2 regions of the Nonomuraea sp. NPDC050227 genome follow, and region 1 is predicted to be linked to the other one. Evidence: riboswitches for the same ligand, from Rfam matches in the RefSeq annotation. Region 1 holds a riboswitch; the other holds the start of a gene.
What was found. A riboswitch is a leader RNA that binds a small molecule or an ion and turns the genes downstream of it on or off. The one in region 1 is predicted to bind thiamine pyrophosphate.
Positions count from the first base shown of each region.

Region 2: another riboswitch for thiamine pyrophosphate. It lies ahead of ACIBK9_RS30025 (FAD-dependent oxidoreductase); the one in region 1 lies ahead of thiC (phosphomethylpyrimidine synthase ThiC).

Region 1 is NZ_JBITJF010000009.1:5,498-9,053, forward strand. It holds gene ACIBK9_RS31315 (glycosyl hydrolase family 95 catalytic domain-containing protein) at 1-604, shown strand, start outside; gene ACIBK9_RS31320 (class I SAM-dependent methyltransferase) at 564-1,184, opposite strand; TPP riboswitch at 1,220-1,332, shown strand; gene thiC (phosphomethylpyrimidine synthase ThiC) at 1,325-2,803, shown strand; gene ACIBK9_RS31330 (SDR family oxidoreductase) at 2,813-3,556, opposite strand, start outside.
Region 2 is NZ_JBITJF010000008.1:220,636-224,191, forward strand. It holds gene thiE (thiamine phosphate synthase) at 1-187, opposite strand, end outside; gene ACIBK9_RS30015 (Rv2175c family DNA-binding protein) at 165-539, opposite strand; gene ACIBK9_RS30020 (FAD-dependent oxidoreductase) at 570-1,739, opposite strand; TPP riboswitch at 1,792-1,908, shown strand; gene ACIBK9_RS30025 (FAD-dependent oxidoreductase) at 1,898-3,478, shown strand; gene thiS (sulfur carrier protein ThiS) at 3,475-3,556, shown strand, end outside.

The DNA of each region.
Region 1 (3,556 bases):
CGGGCTGCGGGTCGGCTCCTGGGGGCAGCTCCAGGAGTGGAAGGCCGACCTCGACGACCCGTCCGACCGGCACCGGCACGTCTCCCAGCTCTACGCCCTGCACCCCGGGACGCAGCTCACCGCCCCCGAGCACCTGGCCGCGGCGCGCACCACCCTCGAAGCGCGCGGCGACGGCGGCACGGGCTGGAGCATGGCCTGGAAGGTCAACTTCTGGGCCCGGCTCAAGGACGGCGACCGCGCCCTGACCATGCTGAGCGGGCAACTGCGCGCCAGCACGCTGCCCAACCTGTGGGACACGCATCCGCCGTTCCAGATCGACGGGAACCTCGGCGCGACCGCCGGGGTGGCCGAGATGCTGCTCCAGAGCCACGCCGGCGTCATCGAGCTGCTGCCCGCGCTGCCGGCCGCCTGGCGCGCGGGCTCGTTCGACGGGCTGCGCGCCCGCGGCGGCTTCACCGTCGGGGTGACCTGGGCGGACGGCGTGCCGGTCGAGGTCAGGCTGTCGTCGGCGCGCGGCGGGACCGCCCGGCTGCGCGGCCCCGGGTTCGCGCTCGACCTGGAGACTAGGGCTGGGGAGAGCTGCGCGCTGTCGCCAGCACGCTGAACCACGTGCGGTGGGTGACGTTCGTCTCGTGCCAGGCGACCGCGAACCCGGCCGCGTCCAGCACCGCGAGCAGGTCGCCCGCGTCGCGGTGGACGAACCAGCGCTCGTACTCCGTCCGGTACGGCACCGGCTCCCAGCCCTCGCCGTCGCCCAGGGCGGTGGTCAGCGCGAGCACCCCGCCGGGGCGCAGCGCCGCGTGCCAGGCGCGCAGCGTCGCCTCGGTCTGCTCGGACGGCACGTGCACGAGGGCCGCGGCCGACCAGACGCCGTCCAGGGACGCCGGCGACAGCGGCGGGCGTCGCAGATCGCCCAGGACGGTGGGCACGCCGTGCCCGGCGGCGAGCCTGGCCATCTCGATCGACAGGTCCACGCCCACGGTGGTCAGGCCGCGTCCGGCGAACCAGGCCGACTCGCGCCCCGGGCCGCATCCCAGGTCGGCGACCGTGGCTCCGGCGGGCAGGGCTGAGGCGAACCGGTCGCGGAAGGCCGCGAACGAGGGGGGCGGTTCGGTGAACTGCTCGTCGAACTGGCGCGCGATGCGGTCGTAGGTGGCGGTCGTGTGCGCAATGGGATCGGACATCCCCTTGATCCTGCCACGCGCGGGGTTATGATCGCGATGACCAACGCGGGAGCCCGGTGCGGACCGGGCTGAGAGGACGGCTGTCAGCCGCCGACCGCCAGAACCTGCTCCGGATAATGCCGGCGAAGGGAGTTTGCGCGATGAGCGACGCGCGCTTTTCCAAGATCTACATCGGTGACCTTCAGGTGCCGATGCGCGAGGTCAGGCTGTCGAACGGCACGTCGGTGCGGCTCTACGACACCTCGGGGCCGTCGCGTACCGACCGCTCGGCGTGGGGGTCGCCGGTCACCCAGCTCGGCGCGGCGCGGCGCGGCGTGGTGACCAAGGAGATGGAGTTCGTGGCCGTCCGGGAGGGGATGACGCCCGAGTTCGTCCGGCAGGAGGTCGCGGCCGGGCGGGCGGTCATCCCCGCCAACGTCAACCATCCGGAGTCCGAGCCGATGGCGATCGGCCGGAACTTCCTGGTCAAGATCAACGCCAACATCGGCAACTCCGCCGTCACCTCCTCGATCGAGGAGGAGGTCGAGAAGATGACCTGGGCCACCCGGTGGGGCGCCGACACCGTCATGGACCTGTCCACCGGGCCGAACATCCACGAGACCCGCGAGCAGATCATCCGCAGCTCGCCCGTCCCGGTCGGGACCGTGCCCATCTACCAGGCGCTGGAGAAGGTGGGCGGGCGGCCCGAGGCGCTGTCGTGGGAGGTCTACCGCGACACCCTGATCGAGCAGTGCGAGCAGGGCGTCGACTACGTGACGGTGCACGCGGGCGTGCGGCTGGCGCACGTCCCGCTGACCGCCCGCCGCAAGACCGGGATCGTCTCGCGCGGGGGCTCGATCATGGCCGCCTGGTGCCTGGCCCACCACCGCGAGAGCTTCCTGTACGAGCACTTCGACGAGATGTGCGCCCTGCTGGCCCGCTACGACGTGACGTTCTCGCTGGGCGACGGGCTGCGCCCCGGCTCGATCGCGGACGCCAACGACGAGGCCCAGTTCGCCGAGCTGCGCACCCTGGGCGAACTGACCAAGATCGCGCACGCGCACGACGTGCAGGTCATGATCGAGGGCCCCGGCCACGTGCCCATGCACAAGATCAAGGAGAACGTCGACCTGCAGCGCGAGCTCTGCGACGACGTGCCCTTCTACACCCTCGGCCCGCTCGTCACCGACATCGCCCCTGGCTACGACCACATCACCTCGGGCATCGGCGCCGCCATGATCGCCTGGTACGGCACCGCCATGCTCTGCTACGTCACCCCCAAGGAGCACCTCGGCCTGCCCAACCGCGACGACGTCAAGACCGGCGTGATCACCTACAAGATCGCGGCGCACGCGGCGGACCTGGCCAAAGGACACCCGCAGGCCCAGGCGTGGGACGACGCCCTGTCGGACGCCCGGTTCGAGTTCCGCTGGGAGGACCAGTTCGACCTGTCGCTCGACCCGGACACCGCCCGCGCCTTCCACGACGAGACCCTGCCGGCCGCGCCCGCCAAGACCGCGCACTTCTGCTCGATGTGCGGCCCGAAGTTCTGCTCGATGAAGCTCAGCCACGAGGTGCGGGCGGGCATGGCCGACAAGGCGGCCGAGTTCCTCGGGAAGGGCGGCTCGATCTACCTCTGACCTGCGCGGTCAGCCAGGGAGCGTCTCGCCGCCGATCGGGGCCAGCACCTCGCCCGTGTAGTACGAGGACAGCCGGTCGGCGGCGAAGAACACGTACGAAGGGGCGATCTCGTCGGGGTCGGCGGCCCGCTTCATCGGCACCTGCGCGCCGAACTTCGCCACCTTCTCCTCCGGCATCGTGGCCGGGATCAGCGGCGTCCAGACCGGGCCGGGGGCGACGGCGTTGATCCTGATGCCGCGCTCGACCAGGTTCTGGGCCATCGAGTAGGTGAAGGCGTTGATCGCGCCCTTCGTCGCGGCGTAGTCGATGAGGGTCTTGTTGCCGCGCAGGCCGTTGATCGAGGAGGTGTTCACGATCGCGCTGCCCTCCCGCAGGTGCGGCAGCGCGGCCTTGGTGACGCGGTAGTAGCTGTGGATGTTGACCGCGAACGTGTGCTCCCACTGCTCGTCCGTCAGCTCCTCCAGGGAGTCGACCGGCGCCTGGTAGGCCACGTTGTTGACCAGGACGTCCAGGCCGCCCAGCTCGGAGACCGCCTGCTCCACGACCGTCGCGCAGTGGTCGCGGTCGCCCAGGTCGCCGGGCAGCAGCACGCACCGCCGTCCCTCCTGCTCGACCAGGCCGCGGGTGTGGTTGGCGTCGTCGTGCTCGTCGAGGTAGGCGATGGCGACGTCCGCGCCCTCCTTGGCGAACGCCACCGCCACCGCCCGGCCGATGCCCGAGTCGCCACCGGTGATCAGCGCCTTCTTGCCCGC
Region 2 (3,556 bases), on a different contig from region 1:
CGCAGGCGTCGCGGAAGACTTCCAGGAGCGCGAGTTCTTCGCGTGCCTCCAGGCCCTTCTCCCGCAGCTGGATGATGTCCACGCCGCCGGCCAGCACCGAGTCGAGGAACTCTGCCAGGTCGCCGCGGTCGCGGCGGCCGTCGGTGCAGAGATAGAGGCGGGCCTCAGAAAGCGAGGGCCTGGGCACGCCGCTTGACCTCCGTGTGACGGCCGGCCTTGATCGCCTCGATGGGCGACCCCGGCAGGGACTCGTCTGGGGTGAAGAGCCAGCGCAACGACTCGATGTCGTCGTAGCCGGCGTCCTGCAACACGGTCAGTGTGCCGGGCAGGCCCTTCATCACGTCCTTCCCGTCGAGGAACACCGCGGGAACCTGTGGCCCGCCGCCGCCACGGCGCACGCCGAGCAGCTTGTGGTCCTTGAGGAGTTGCTTGGCCCGCCCGATCGAGAGGTCGAGGCGTGAGGCCACTTCGGGGAGAGTGAGCCACTCGTCGACGAGCTGGTCGGTCTCCCGGTCGATCTGTGCAACAGAAAGCGTCACGAAACCACAACTACCACATGCCGTCCTTGCTCAAACAACACAATCCCGTAGGGGGACCTCTGGATCTACCAGGCGTTCTGTGTCGAGGCGATGCCCGCCTTCGATGATCCTACGGCCCTGCACGTAGTCCCGGGGCCGGTCGACGGCGAGCACGGCGGCGAGGGTGTCGCCGGACGTCAGCCAGACGGCCGACCACTTGCCCTCGGGCTCGCCCCGGTAGAGCAGGCGGTCGCCGGAGGGGTGGTGGCCGATGTACTGGACCATGTGGCCGAACTGCTCGGACCAGAAGTAGGGGGCCGGGTCGTAGACGGCCTCCTCCCCCAGCAGGGTCGCGGCGGCGACCTCGGGCGAGCCGAGCGCGGTGTCCCAGTGCTCGACGCGCAGCCGGACGCCGTAGCGGCGCGACCACCAGGCCGCGCAGTCGCCGGCGGCGACCACGTTCGGCATGGACGTGCGCAGGTGCTCGTCGGTGACGACGCCGTTGTGCAGGTCGATGTCGGAGCCGGCCAGCCACTCGACGGCCGGGCGCACGCCGATGCCCGTGACGACCACGTGCGCCTGGACGAACTCGCCGCCCACCAGCCGCACGCCGCCCTCGTCCACCTCGTCGACCATGGTGTTCAGGCGCAGGTCGATGCCGTCGTACCAGTGTCGCGTGCGGGCGCCGATCTCCGGGCCCACGGCGTTGGCCAGCGGGGCGGGGCCGGCCTCGATCACGGTCACCGAGCAGCCGGCCTTGCGGGCGGCGGTGGCGACCTCGGCGCCGATCCAGCCGGCGCCGATGATCGCCACATGGGCTCCGGCCACGAGCCCGGCGCGCAGCTCGTGGGCGTCGTCGAGGGTGCGCAGGACGTGCTGGGGGCCGTCGCCGGGCACGGTGATCGGCTCGGTGCCGGTGGCGATCACGAGGCCGTCGTAGCCGAGCTCGCCCTCGGTCGTCTCCACGACGCCCTCGCGCAGGGCCTTGGCGGTGACCCCTGGCCAGAAGTCGACCTCCAGCGCGTCGAGGTCGGCCTCCAGGAAGCTGGAGTCGGCCGCGCCGGACAGCACGGCCTTGGACAACGGCGGACGGTCGTAGGGCCGATGGCGCTCCTGGCCGATCAGCGTGATCCGTCCGGTGAAGCCGCGCCCGCGCAGCGCCTCCGCGCTGCGCAGCCCGGCCAGGCCCGCTCCCACCACTACGACATGGTTCACGTTCATGACCATAACGGGGGCGGTGCCGGCACGTCGCGCCGAGGCCGTAGGCTGGAGGCGCAAGACGCGCGGGAGTCCGGCCGTCACCGGGCTGAGAGGAAGGCTTGAGCGGGCCTTCGACCGCAAGACACCTGATCCGGATCATGCCGGCGAAGGGAGCGCGGATGAATGTGATCGTGGGCGGCGGCGTCGTCGGGTTGTCGATCGCCTGGCGGCTGGCCCGCGAGGGGCTGCCCGTCACGGTGGTCGATCCGGCCCCGGGGCGCGGGGCGTCCTACGCGGCGGCCGGGATGCTGGCGCCCGTCAGCGAGGTCGCCTACACCGAGGAGCCTTTGCTGCGGCTGGGGGCCGCCTCGCTGAGCCGATGGCCGTCCTTCGCCGCCGAACTGGCCGCCGACGCGGGCCTCGGCCCCGATCTCGGTGCGGGCTCTGGGGCGGGTCTCGGCACGGGGCTGAGCGGCGGTCCCGGTGGCGGGGCCGGGGCGAGGGCCGGGGAGGCGTTCGGGGGCGCGTTCGGGGTGATCGGGCCGGAGGGGGCCGCTGGTCGTGCGCTCGACCTGCGCGCCGACGGCACGCTCGACGTCGCCTTCGGGGCCGACGACCTCGCGGCGCTCGACGACCTGGCGGCGTTCATGGACAAGCTGGGGCTGCGGGTCGAGCGGCTGACCGGGCGCGAGTGCCGGCGTCTGGAGCCCATGCTGGCCCCTTCGGTGCGCGGCGGGCTGCTGGCCCCCGGTGACGCCTGGGTCGATCCGCGCCGGGTCACGGCGGCGCTGCTGGCCGCGCTCGACCGGCTGGGCGTGCCCGTGGTGCGGGCGCGGGTGACCGGCCTGCTGCGCGACGGCGACGCCGCTCCGGGCGCCGCGACAGGCGCTGGGACCAGCTCTGGCACCGGCGCTCTGACCGGCGGTGGGATCAGCTCTAGGACCGGCGCTGGGATCGGTGCTGGGGCAGGCGGTGCGGCAGGACCTGTGGCGGGAGCCGTGACAGGTGCTGTGACAGGGGTGCGGCTTGAGGCCGTGCTCGGTCAGCCTGAGCCGGCGGTGCCGGAGATCGCGGCCGAGCGGGTGGTGCTGGCCGCCGGGGCGTGGAGCGGGGAGCTGGCCGACGTGCCCGTCCGGCCGGTCAAGGGGCAGATCATGCGGTTGCGCTCGCCGCAGCCGCTGCTCGGCCGGTGCGTACGCGGGATGGTGCACGGCGCGCCCGTCTACCTCGTCCCCAGGGGCGACGGCGAGCTGGTGCTCGGGGCGACCCAGGAGGAGCTGGGGTTCGACACCCGGGTGACCGCGGGCGGGCTCTACGAGCTGCTGCGCGACGCCAGGGAGCTGGTGCCGGGCGTCACCGAGCTGGAGGTCGCCGACGTGGTCGCCGGGCTGCGTCCGGGCACCCCCGACAACCTGCCGATCATCGGGGCGGGCGAGGTCCCGGGGCTGGTGCTGGCGACCGGCCACCATCGGGGCGGGGTGCTGCTGGCCCCCCTGACGGCGGCCCTGGTCACGTCGGCGGTGCTGACACCGTCCACGACGCCCCCGTCCGCGACGTCGAGGCCCCCGACGGCGGCCCCGACAACGGCCCAGACAGGCACACAGGCCGCGGCCCAGGCGGCGGTGCAGACAGGCACGCAGCCGGCGGCCCAGGCGGCGGCTCGGGTGGCGGGGGTTTCGACGGGCGCGGGGATTCTGACGGGTGAGGAGGGCGAGCTCGCCGCGCTGTGCTCGCCCGCGAGATTTCGGGATATTTCATGATTGTGACGATCAACGGCGCCGCGCACGAGGTGGCCGACGGCACCACCGTGGCCCAGGCCGTACGGACGCTGACCACCG